3 regions of the Paenibacillus sp. FSL K6-1558 genome follow, and region 2 is predicted to be linked to each of the others. Evidence: riboswitches for the same ligand, from Rfam matches in the RefSeq annotation. Region 2 holds a riboswitch; each other region holds the start of a gene.
The links. Region 2 has a riboswitch for thiamine pyrophosphate ahead of thiM (hydroxyethylthiazole kinase). Riboswitches for the same ligand answer to the same signal wherever they lie in the genome.

Region 1: linked by a shared signal. The riboswitch ahead of MHI38_RS18680 (ABC transporter substrate-binding protein) and the one ahead of thiM (hydroxyethylthiazole kinase) in region 2 are both predicted to bind thiamine pyrophosphate.
Region 3: linked by a shared signal. The riboswitch ahead of thiC (phosphomethylpyrimidine synthase ThiC) and the one ahead of thiM (hydroxyethylthiazole kinase) in region 2 are both predicted to bind thiamine pyrophosphate.

What each region holds. Positions count from the first base shown of each region.
Region 1 is NZ_JBBOCV010000001.1:4,292,092-4,296,305, reverse strand. It holds gene serS (serine--tRNA ligase) at 1-560, opposite strand, end outside; gene MHI38_RS18690 (hypothetical protein) at 918-1,097, shown strand; gene MHI38_RS18685 (hypothetical protein) at 1,152-1,646, opposite strand; TPP riboswitch at 1,788-1,900, shown strand; gene MHI38_RS18680 (ABC transporter substrate-binding protein) at 2,117-3,157, shown strand; gene MHI38_RS18675 (MTH1187 family thiamine-binding protein) at 3,507-3,797, shown strand; gene MHI38_RS18670 (ABC transporter permease) at 3,797-4,214, shown strand, end outside.
Region 2 is NZ_JBBOCV010000001.1:4,801,628-4,805,841, reverse strand. It holds gene MHI38_RS20840 (S-layer homology domain-containing protein) at 1-259, opposite strand, end outside; gene MHI38_RS20835 (radical SAM/SPASM domain-containing protein) at 509-1,390, opposite strand; TPP riboswitch at 1,620-1,722, shown strand; gene thiM (hydroxyethylthiazole kinase) at 1,879-2,688, shown strand; gene thiD (bifunctional hydroxymethylpyrimidine kinase/phosphomethylpyrimidine kinase) at 2,688-3,500, shown strand; gene thiE (thiamine phosphate synthase) at 3,500-4,165, shown strand.
Region 3 is NZ_JBBOCV010000001.1:4,511,149-4,515,362, forward strand. It holds gene MHI38_RS19675 (alpha/beta hydrolase) at 1-824, opposite strand, end outside; gene MHI38_RS19680 (IclR family transcriptional regulator) at 1,248-1,991, shown strand; TPP riboswitch at 2,153-2,266, shown strand; gene thiC (phosphomethylpyrimidine synthase ThiC) at 2,663-4,214, shown strand, end outside.

The sequences.
Region 1 (4,214 bases), 510 kb from region 2:
AGCAACAGGTCCAGTGCAAGTTGCTGTACCGCCCGGTGTAACAACAGACCTGCCCCCTTCAATACATAGCTTCGCGTTCCACCGATCTTCACGCCGCGCGGAATGTCGATCAGTTCGTGCATCTCTCCCAGCTCGACATGATCTCTGGCCTCGTAGTCAAACACAGGTAGCTCTCCCACTCGCCGTAGCTCTACATTATCTTCATCCGACAAGCCCACAGGCGTATCTGGCGACACGATATTAGGCACCAGCCTTTGCAGTCTGGTCACTTCCTCCTGGATTACCGCCAGCTTGGCTTCCTCTTGCTCCAGCTGTTCATTCAATTGTTTAACCTGTGCCCGCATCTTCTCCGCTTGCTCACGCTCACCCGACTGCATAAGCTTCCCGATCTCAGCCGATAGTGTATTACGCTGACGACGCGCTTCTTCCGTTTGCTGCAAAAGTGCCTTGCGCTCGTCATCCCGCTGTAGTAACACAGCAATATCAACCTTGATCTTTTTCCCGTGTGCCGCCGCCTGAACCTCTTCTGCATGTGCCCGAACCCACTTCATGTCTAACATGATCACCGTCTCCTTTGGCTAAAAAAATACAAAGAGCGCCCTCATCCCTTGGGACGAGGAGCGCTCTGCTCGCGGTGCCACCCAACTTGCCAAATCAGTTCAAATCTCCTGATCAGCCTCTTGGTCCGCGATAACGGGCGGTTCCGGTTAACTTGGGATAGTTTCAATTCGCTCCCTGGCGAAAACGCCTCTGAGTTGGATTCTCTTCAACGGCATGATCCGATCTGTAATTGTGTTTCTCAGTATATACGAAGACAGAACAACATTGCAACTCATATATGCCCGTTTACGTATCTTTCCAAAGCTGGATCAAGTACAATTGAAATAACTTCTAAAACACCAAGGGGTGATTGCTTTATGAATATGGACCCAAACCATCTGAATTCATCCGAGGGCGAAGCCGCCAAACAAAGAGCAGATGAACTTGCCCGCCAAGCCCAGCGAGGTTCATGGTTGAGCGGAGTTTTCACTACGATCATTATTGCCGCTGTGGTTATTGGTATTTTGTTTTGGATCGCTTACGCTAGAACTTCTTAAACCACAGGATTGCCCAGGAAATACTTTTGTTATGATGGATAACGATACGATGATTTAAACCGACACAACGGCTACTGGTCCCTTGAACAACTTGCCAAATACATAACGCACTAGCGGCCCGAGTACAATCAACTGATAAGGCAATGCCAGACCGAAGTTACGTACAATCGTATGAAGATACGCATTGATTACGGAATCTCCTTCTAGCTGACCTGCAGTATAGGCTGTAATGATGCCATATAAAGACATGAGCAAAACCATGCCGATTACCATGAAAAAGGACATCGTAACTACACCTCTAATTTTACTCGACTTCGCAAATGAGAAGGAAAATGTGATTTTTCTCGCTATCGGTCCCACGATGAACGACTCCACCAAAAAGGCGATGGCAAAACAGATCACAAATTGGAGCAATAGCTGCAGCACGGACATCTGACTTAACATCCCCGTATGCCATAGATTGAAGGTCATCATCACTACGACCATTCCTGTACACATCATAAGTCCAAAAATCACTTGTTGTTTCTTGCGTACTGACAATACACTCATCCTTTCTGTAACTTGGATCATTATAGACAATCGGGCTACCCTCACATAAGTGAACATTCTGTGAAAATATTTTTAGTCCAACTTATGTAGACACAATCCTGTCACTGGCCTATAATTACACCTAGTAATGCCCGTAACTTCATAGTTTCCCAGGGGAGTCGGAATTGGCCGGCTGAGAGTGTATCCCATCAAGATACTAACCCTTAGACCTGATCTGGATCATGCCAGCGTAGGAATCGGAGTATATTGCAACGGCACAGCTATAAGCTGAACGCCACTCTCTCACGCCTGCACGCGTCCCGGATTACGGGGCGCTTTTTTTGTTTTCTTTTGACATGCAGAAACAGAAAAATGACGTTATTCGGATAACCCGCGAGTATAAATTCGTCGATTTATGCAAAGGGATTGGATATGAAGCCAAGGAGTACCCCCGTGCCATCCGGCCGGACATACCGAAGGAGAGAAACACGATGAAATGGCGTAAAACGATGGGAATGTTACTCATGTGTGTGCTACTCGTTACCGTAGCTGCATGTGGTGGCAAAGAAGCCGCTCCAACAGAGCAGCAAGGTGCGACAGGTTCGGACCAAACCAATCAGGGGAGCGGTACTGCACTGAAAGATGTAAAGGTCGTGCTCGACTGGACTCCAAATACGAATCATACCGGTCTGTATGCAGCGGTGGACCAAGGTTTTTATAAAGCAGCAGGTTTAAATGTGGAGATTGTACAGCCAGGAGCCGGCGGTGCGGATACGATGGTTGCTTCGGGTGAGGTACCGTTTGGCGTCAGTTATCAGGAAAGTGTAACTCAGGCGCGTACGCAGGACGTTCCCCTTGTGTCGATTGCCGCAGTTATTCAGCATAATACATCCGGTTTTGCCGCTCCAGTGGATCGTAAGATCAAATCACCCAAAGACTTTGAAGGTAAAACTTACGGCGGCTGGGGTTCCCCAGTGGAAGAAGCGGTGATGCAATCCATTATGGAGGGCGAAAGTGCTGACGTATCCAAAGTCAAAAAGATTAACATGGGCGATGCCGACTTCTTCACAGCTGTGAAACGGGACATCGACTTTGCGTGGATTTTCTATGCCTGGACAGGAATTGAGGCTGAATTACGTGGAGAACCGATTGACATGTTATATGTGAAGGATTATGCCAAAGCGCTGGATTACTACACCCCTGTACTCGTGACCAATGAACAGACGATTCAGAAAGACCCTGAACTGGTGAAGGCTTTCCTGAAGGCCACTTCTGAAGGATATCAATATGCGATTGATCACCCTGAAGAAGCAGCGAACATTTTGATCAAAGCTGTTCCCGACCTGGACAAAGAATTAGTACTCGCAAGCCAAAAGTGGCTCAGCCCGAAATACAAAGATGATGCCCCGCGCTGGGGTGAACAAAAGGAAGACGTATGGAAGAACTACACCGACTGGATGTTCAGCAAGAAACTGCTGGATAAAGAGATTGATGTAACGAAAGCATACACCAATGAATTTTTACCACAGTAATATTAAATCTAACTGTAACCATGAACTTTGATATTTACACGTTTTGAACGAAGAGGGCAGAAAAAAATTGAAGAAGTCAACGCTTATAAGGTTTTCTAAGGAAAACCACCTCATAAGCGCGCTTTCTCTTGAATTTTTTCCACAGCTTAATGGATAAGTTGAATTTTTTGTACACAAGAAACGGAGAGTACAGAAAAAACCTGAAAAAGCGGATTTTCCCCTTTGGAAAAGGGAATCAAAAAATCTGGGGATAACAGCGATTGGAAGGTTATTCTGTCATCGGAGTGTTACAGTGTACAACGACCATATCTACTTATCCATCCACACCCGAAAGGAGCATTAATCTCTCATGGCAAGTACATTACTCAGTATTCAGGTTATTCCCAAAACACCGAACGGCGAGAACTCATATCCATACGTAGACCGCGCCATTGAAGTCATTCAGCAATCCGGCCTGAAATATCAGGTCAATGCGCTAGATACCACCATGGAAGGCGAACTGGATGAACTGCTGGAGGTTGTTCGCAAAATGCACGAGGTACTTGTGGAAGCTGGTAGTCCAAGCATCATCTCCCAGATCAAAATCGCACATAGCCCGGACGGATTCAGCATGGATACACTGACGGAGAAATATCGCTAATGTCTACCTATTTCAAAAGTGTATGGCCGCCCCTCGTGGCGGTTATTCTCTTTATTGCGATATGGCAAGGGGCCGTCTCCCTATTCCACATTGAGAAATGGATGTTGCCCGCCCCGTCCGATATCGCTCGCGAAGCGGCGTCTCAGGCTGACCGATTGGGTATGCACGCCTCTGCAACGATTCAGCTAACCCTTATCGGATTTGTCGCCGGGACAGCGGTCGGTCTGTTCATTGCCATGGTACTGCATCTGATCCCTTTTCTGAAGTCAGCTTTGTATCCACTACTTATTCTTAGTCAAAATATCCCGACCATCGCACTTGCACCGCTCCTGCTGATCTGGTTCGGCTTCGGCCTGCTACCCAAATTGATTACTATCATTCTGGTCTGCTTCTTCCCGGTAGCAGTCGCTGCCATGG
Region 2 (4,214 bases):
TAATCTTTGCCAATTGAGCACGTGTTACTGAATCTGAGGGTTTAAATGTTCCATCCGCAAATCCAGATAAAATGCCTTTTTCAATTAACTTCGTAATTTCTGTTTTGGCATACGATTGTTCAACATCCTTAAACGACGTTACAGATGATGAGGTCACTTCCGCCGAGGCTAGCAATTGCATAGAAAACATAGAGGCAATCAATGATGTAGAGAGTACTGCTGACAACTTTCGATTAAACTTTTTCCATTTTAAATTCAAAACTCGACACACTCCTCTTAAACGTCCGTTATTAACACAAAAGTGTAACTTTTGAACTACTCCCCCTTTTATAATCAGTAGGATAATAATACCATGTATATTTATAAAAACAAGATTAATAGACTATCATTTTACATAATAGTTGAAATCATGAATCAAATGGTGCCTATTCTTTCCTAATAATAAATAAAAAAATGTGCTACTCGGAATATTACCGAATAACACACTTGAGTTATCTGTCGTATGATTTTAGGCTCCTGCTCCAAAGCGCTGCCGGTATCCGCACTTGCGGCAAAGTTCTTCTACAGCTTCCCGTTTGGAAAAACCGTATACCAGATTGTTCGCACGCTCTCCGTCCACAATATCGGAAAAAGACTTTTCATGGATGTTTCCAAGGTTGATGACACCTTCTCCATCCAAACAGCATGGAACCACGGTTCCATCAACCAGCACAGCTGCCTGACTGCGTAATGCATGACAAAAACCTTTGCCGTCATCTTCAGGTGCATCGAGGCTTGGCCATTGGAATTCATGGTCCTGATTCAGGTATACGTTGGGTGCAATTTTCACGCCACTACCCGCAACCACCTTTTCTTCAATACGGAAGTCCAGATTGAATTCCTTTTCCAGCACCTCAAGCGTCTCCCGATTGCGATTCATCTGAGCATTGGTGAAGTTATCCTGAGTCAGATTCCATAGTCGGAACGAGACAATGACGTTATGTTTCACCGCTTCACGAACAAAAGACAAGATGTTATGCAAGTATCCGTCACGATCCGTAGAACCCTCATGACCGTCAAAACTGTGCAGCGAGAAATTCATCTGTCTCAGTGCAGGTTTGCCCAATAATTTATGCTGTGTCTTTGGCAGTAGCGTACCGTTGGTCGTAATGTTCACTTTAAATCCCTTGGCATGAGCCATATCCAGCAACAGGTCAATTTTGGGATGAAGCAGCGGTTCCCCTTTGACGTGCAGGTAAATATGTTTTGTGTGTGGTTTGATCTGATCCAATATATTATTAAAGACTTCAGGGTCGATGAATCCTTTGGCTCGCTTCGTTTGTGGACAAAAGCTGCATGCCAGATTACAGATGCTCGTAATTTCAATATATACTTTCTTGAACGTTTTCAACTCAGGGTCCCCATTCTGCCGGGAGGAACAACGGTCCTGCCCTCATTCGTAGTACGGCCATATGAGCCAATCCCCATTATATCGGGTTCACGAGCTAAGGTAAATCAGAATAGCGGATCAGTAACAAAGTCCAGTGTATTTTTCATCCCCATTTCAAGGCTTAAATCCTCGCCCTATTTACATTAAGTCAAGATGGATATATGCTGAGTACATAACTGCATATCTTGTACATTTGCACTGGGGGAGCCTTGCGGCTGAGACGAATACGACGATTCGGACCCTTTGAACCTGATCTGGATTATACCAGCGGAGGGAAGTGGAGCGGCTTTTATTGGCAGTAGGGGATCTCTATCCTAGATGGGGATCAACTTCAGTTCAAACGTATAGCTCCGTTCATTTCTCCGGAAATGGACGGGGCTTTTTTGTATTTCAGCAAGTCGTCTCGCTCATAACCATATCCATCATTTGAAAATAAGGAGGTCATTTGGATGTCTTATCTTGAACGTGTACGTTCACTCAATCCTTTGGTTCATAATATTACCAACCTTGTGGTTGCCCCTTTTACCGCAAATGGTCTGCTTGCCCTCGGAGCCTCTCCGTTTATGGCCTATGCTCATGAAGAAGTCGCTGACGTCGCTCGAATGGCTGGCGCGGTGGTTCTGAACATCGGCACATTGGATGAAAAGGTCGTTCAAGCGATACGTCTAGCCGGACAATCAGCCAATGCACATCATGTGCCTGTTGTCCTTGATCCTGTTGGTGCAGGAGCCACGACATATCGCACCGATACGGTACAAATGCTGGTTCGTGAGCTTCGTCTTACCGTATTAAGAGGCAATGTCGCCGAAGTGGCCCATGTCATTGGTGTGCCATGGAATATCAAAGGTGTGGACGCTGGGGTTGGCGAGGGTGATCGGATTAGCATTGCGGAGAAGGCCGCGCAACAACTTGACTGTATTGTCGTTATTACGGGCCAGTACGACATTATTACAGACGGATATCATACTTTCCTCACAAGCAACGGACATGCATTGCTCACCCAAGTTACCGGGGCAGGCTGTCTGCTAAGCTCAGTCATTGGTGCTTTTGCAGCGATTGCCGAGCCGGGGCGCGACATGCTGAACAGTGTGGTGGAAGCTGTCTCAACCTACGGTGTAGCCGCTGAACAGGCTGCAGCACGAACGGCTCATCAGGGGCCAGGCAGCTTCCAGATTGAATTGTTAAATCAACTGGCGCAGATTACACCTTCGCTGTTCTCCGAGCATGCACAAATCCGTCAGATTCGTGGAGGTGTGTGATGAATATTGCTCAAGCGTTAACGATTGCCGGGTCTGATAACGGCGGCGGTGCAGGAATTCAGGCAGATCTCAAAACCTTTCAAGAACTTGGTGTATACGGCATGACGGTCATTACTGCAATCGCCGCTCAGAACACTACAGGGGTTCAAGGCGTGTTTCCGATTGATTACGACGGCATTGCCCAGCAACTTGATTCAACGGGAGTCGACTTTCAGCCGCGTACCATCAAGACAGGTATGCTGTATAGTGCCGAGATTATTCGTCTTGTTGCGGCAAAATGTCAGCAATATGACTGGTCAAATCTGGTTATTGATCCCGTGATGGTTGCCAAAGGAGGTGCACCTCTGCTCCAGCAGGAGGCTGTGCAAGCACTTGTGGAAGATCTGCTGCCTCTTGCTTTGGTTATCACACCTAACATTCCCGAAGCCGAACTACTTATCGGGAGTTCGATTCGGAACCTGAGTGAGCGCGAGGAAGCCGCAAAGCAATTGGTGCAGATGGGTTCAACATATGCCTTGATTAAAGGAGGACATGATACGGGAAGCGGTACGGTTATCGATGTCCTGTATGACGGGCATTCCTTTCATTATTTGGAGAACCTTCGTGTTATGACACGTCATACCCATGGAACCGGCTGCACGTTCTCTGCTGCCATTACGGCGGAACTGGCGAAGGGTGCCCCTATTCTGGCTGCCGTTACGACCGCGCGAGCATTCATTCAGGCAGCCATTGAAGATGAGCTGGGATTCGGGACCGGGCACGGGCCAACGAATCACTTTGCGTACCAGCGCAGACAGCGGGGTGAACGCTGATGCGTAGATGGGATGCGGAAGCGGTGCGCCGTGCGCTGCAGTTGTATTTGGTGATGGGTAGCGTCAATACGACGCGAGACCCGGTGGAGGTGCTCCGCCAGGCGATCACTGGCGGCATCACGCTGTTCCAGTTCCGAGAGAAGGGAACTGGTGCACAGGCAGGCGAAGCCCGCAGAACGCTTGCGCTGCGGCTTCGTGAGGTGTGCAGCCAGCACGGGATACCGTTCATCGTGAACGATGATGTGGAGCTGGCTGTGGCGGTGGAGGCCGACGGTGTGCACGTCGGCCAGGACGATGCGGACGCGGCGCTGGTACGCGCCCGCATTGGAGAAGGGCGGATGCTTGGCGTATCCGCCCACTCCGCCCTTGAAGCCCGCCGTGCCGTGCAGGCGGGCGCAGACTATCTTGGCGTCGGGCCGATGTACCCGACGCGCTCCAAAGCGGATGCCCACGCTGTGCTGGGCCCCGCCGGGGTTGCGGAACTGCGCGCCGCAGGCATCGCAGTTCCGGTGGTCGGTATCGGCGGCATTACGCCCGATACCGCGGCCGCCGTGATGGCGGCTGGAGCCGACGGCGTAGCCGTCATCTCCGCCATCGCGGGCGCGGCCGATGTGCACGCGGCGACTGCACAGCTCGCTGCGATCACCCGCAGGAAGCAGGCATAGCCATGCTCCCTGCCCGATAATGCAAAGGCCGCAACCACTCGGTCTTCAG
Region 3 (4,214 bases), 290 kb from region 2:
TCATCTTCTGTACCATGAATAAAGAAGATTGGGAACGGATAGTCCTTTTTCTTCACTTCCTGATACGGGATTTGCTGCAAGCCGGTACCGTTCAAGATCGGGAAGAGCAACTTCATAATCTCGAGCGTAGGCTGACGCGGCAGATTGATCTGATTATGAATGTTGTGGTACAGCGTATCCGGCTCCAGCAGGAATGTACTGTCCAGAATCATGGCATCCACTTCTTTGGTTAGCAGTCCGGTTTGCAGAGCCGTGCCTGCTCCCATGGAAAATCCCCAGACGACCAGCTCCTGTGCTCCGCGCTGTTTAGCAAACTGAATAGCTCCCAGCAATTGCTGAGACTCAGCCTTACCACCTGTTGCTACCGCTCGGTTGACCTGAGAGGCAAAGCCGTAATCGAACATCACCACATTAAACCCGAGCTGGTGCGCGTAATGGGCGAGGTCATACATAGGCACCCAGGTTTCCTCCCGATTGGCTCCATAACCGTGGCTGAAGATGATGGTTTTGCCCGTATCGGTATTCGCAGGGATATACCAGCCTTGCATGGTTCTGCTACCGTCGGCCGCAGGGAATGTAATGTCCTCATATTTCATGTTTTTGGCCTGCATCGGGTTCGAAAACACCGGTGCGACCGTAGGGTTGGAGAGCACCCAAGCAATATAACCGTGTAAGGCAATAAAACAAAACAACAGAAAAAATACAACGGAGAGCAGCAACGCTACGACAATATGTTTGAACCGAATCAGCCTCGGTGACAACGAAGAGGGCAGATCGGACACTTTGGTATGCAGCGGGGCTTCGCTCTGGGATGTCGGATACATGCACGCCCCTCCTTTGAGTTTCGGTTGAGGATTAATATGGACAAGATCATAACGATATGAAAAATAGCATATAGGTACTTTTTAGCACGTATTCATGAAGATGGCATCCTAATGCTAAAGTCACGCTTTTGATATTTTATCTGAATTGGTTTCTATCTTTATCGTATGTCCCGATATAGTCAAAGTCAATTGATTGGAGGTATTTGTTACGCAATTGTTATATAGTTCTTAAGATGTAGAGGTAACAATTCCATAGTGTGTAAATTACAGGAGATTACGATGTGCCAATTGGATATCCTTGTTCATTTATTTGTTTTCAGATCATCTTCAAAACGGTTCTTTTTGGTTTACAGATGAGACCGTTTCTCATATAATTTATGTAACCAAGTTTCATGTGATGAAACATGAGGGGGGCATCATGCCATGGAAGACCGCAAGTTAACCGTCCGGGCTGTAGAACGGGCGCTGGATATATTATTATGTTTTACCACGCGCAGTGATCTTGGACTCACCGAAATTGCTAGTCAGATCGGTTTACACAAAAGCACGGTACATCGATTGATGGCTACACTGGAGGATCGGGGGTTCGTAATACGTGATGCGGCAACCGAGAAGTATCGGCTAGGTATTCGAATCTGGGAGCTGTCAGCGCATATGTCACGTAGTGACGATCCTGCAATTTTGCTGTTACCTGCAATGGAGAGGCTGCGTGATCGCTTGGGCGAAACCGTAAGTCTCTACCTTCGTGATGGCGGTGAACGGATTCGGATTCAGGCTGTGCAGAGTGATCAGGCGATTCGGCGGGTTGCACCTGTAGGGGTCAGACTGCCGCTTTCCGTAGGAGCCTCCAGCAAAGTATTAATGGCTTTTGCCGCTGATGAGGATCGGGAGGAACTGATGAACGGCCCGGAATGGCCAGTATTTATCGATCCGGCCGTCTATCTGGCACAGATGGAAGACATTCGAGTGAGTGGCTACGCAACCAGCTATGAGGAACGCGAGCCGGGAGCTGCCGCTGTGTCTGTGCCAATTATGGATCGCAGAGGCAACATTGCAGCAGCGCTTTCCGTGTCTGGACCTGTTAGCAGGCTCTCGCAAGAGACATTACATGAGTACGCGCCTGTGTTGAAAGAAGCAGCTGTACAAATGGGACTTATGTTGCCATAGGGGAAGGCTCTTGCATGAAGTTTTGCTCGAAGGGAATTTCCCCTCTGGAATATTAAGGTTGAATTTAAGCCCAGATTACGCTACTCTGTAATGGACGACCCAGCGGGGTCGGTTGAATGTCATATTTTAAGTTGAACAGCGGCTTGATTGTCGCAATACGTTTACGTTACTGGGGGAGTCCGAATTGTCCGGACTGAGACGGGATCGCATGAGATCCCGGACCCTTTGCACCTGATCTGGATCATACCAGCGTAGGGAAGTAATCGGCCATATGACCACAGACACCACAGACGTTAACCCGGGATCCATGCTGTATTGCAGCAGGTGGCCCTTGTTGCGTGTATGGTGATGGACATTAGTCGGTTCCTTCGGAACCGGCTTTTTTTATTTACAGCGGCAAGCAGAGATTCAGTTGTTGTGTTTCACCTTGGAAGTGACAGCACAATAATTGCGGCATATATGCCTGGACTTCTAAGAGAAGTGATCTCGTGTTTCGTGTTCATGCTGATTGTACATAAAAGTTGTCTTTTGGATCATTCTAGCTGCTTATGCAGGGTCAATCCTGCTGTGCTTCTGTGCTCTGCTTTTTCCAGACAGGTGTGGTAAGTCAAAGCTGTCACATTGGTGGACGATATGGGCAAATGAAGATCACAGAGGAGGAAACAGGAGACATGAATACAGGTAACCAAAAGGAGCAACAGACGGGAATAGAGGAAACAGGGCGCGATGGTCATCCGGTGGAAAAGAAAACCGGAGCGGCTGGAGGGGTACAACCCTTCCCGGGCAGCCGCAAAGTCTACATTCAGGGCTCACGACCGGACATTGCTGTACCGGAGCGTGAAATTGCCCTTCATGATACGAATACTCCCCAAGGGGTGGAGCATAATGAGCCGCTGCGTGTCTACGATACGAGCGGCCCGATGACCGATCCCGAATTCCAGATGGATATTCGGAAGGGATTACCTGCGCTCCGAAATCACTGGATTATGGAGCGCGGTGACGTTGAAGCATATGAGGGCCGCGCAGTGAAGCCGGAGGATAACGGATTGAAGGCGGGAGGACGGAGAGCCGGGGCAGAGGAGTACCCGGGATTCCGCGGTCAACCGCTACGTGCTCAGGCTGGACGCTCTGTCACACAGATGCATTATGCAAGGCAGGGCTTGATTACGCCCGAGATGGAGTACGCCGCTATTCGTGAAGGCGTAGAGCCTGAATTCGTGCGGCAGGAGCTGGCGAGCGGCCGGGCTATTCTTCCATCCAACATCAATCACCCGGAGAGTGAGCCGATGCTGATTGGGCGTCATTTTCACGTGAAGATCAACGCCAACATAGGTAATTCCGCTGTATCTTCCTCTATCGAGGAGGAGGTGGAGAAGATGACCTGGGCTGTTCGCTGGGGATCGGATACGGTAATGGATCTCTCCACGGGCAAAGACATTCATACCACACGGGAATGGATCATCCGTAACTCCCCAGTGCCGATTGGTACGGTGCCGCTCTATCAGGCGCTGGAGAAGGTAAATGGCGAGGCGGAGGCCCTCACTTGGGAGTTGTACCGGGATACGCTGATTGAACAGGCGGAGCAGGGCGTGGACTATTTTACAATTCATGCGGGTGTGTTGCTCCGATATATTCCGATGACAGCGAAACGGATGACGGGAATAGTGTCTAGAGGTGGGTCCATTATGGCGGCGTGGTGCCTGGCACATCATCAGGAGAACTTTTTGTACACCCATTTTGAAGAAATCTGCGAGATTATGAAAAGGTATGACGTTGCTTTCTCCCTCGGGGACGGACTGCGTCCAGGTAGCATCTACGATGCCAACGATGAAGCACAGATGGCGGAGCTCGCCACACTTGGGGAATTAACGCAGATTGCATGGAAGCATGATGTGCAGGTGATGATTGAAGGGCCGGGGCATGTGCCGATGCACAAGATCAAGGAGAATGTGGATTTGCAGATGGAGATCTGCCAGGAAGCGCCGTTTTATACGCTCGGGCCACTGACCACAGACATCGCACCGGGATATGATCATATTACGTCTGCGATTGGGGCGGCGATGATTGGCTGGTTTGGTACGTCTATGCTCTGCTATGTCACTCCAAAGGAGCATCTGGGGCTTCCGAACAAGGATGATGTACGTGAAGGGGTTATCGCTTATAAAATAGCTGCCCATGCCGCAGACCTAGCCAAAGGCCACCCACGCGCTCAGCGCCGGGATG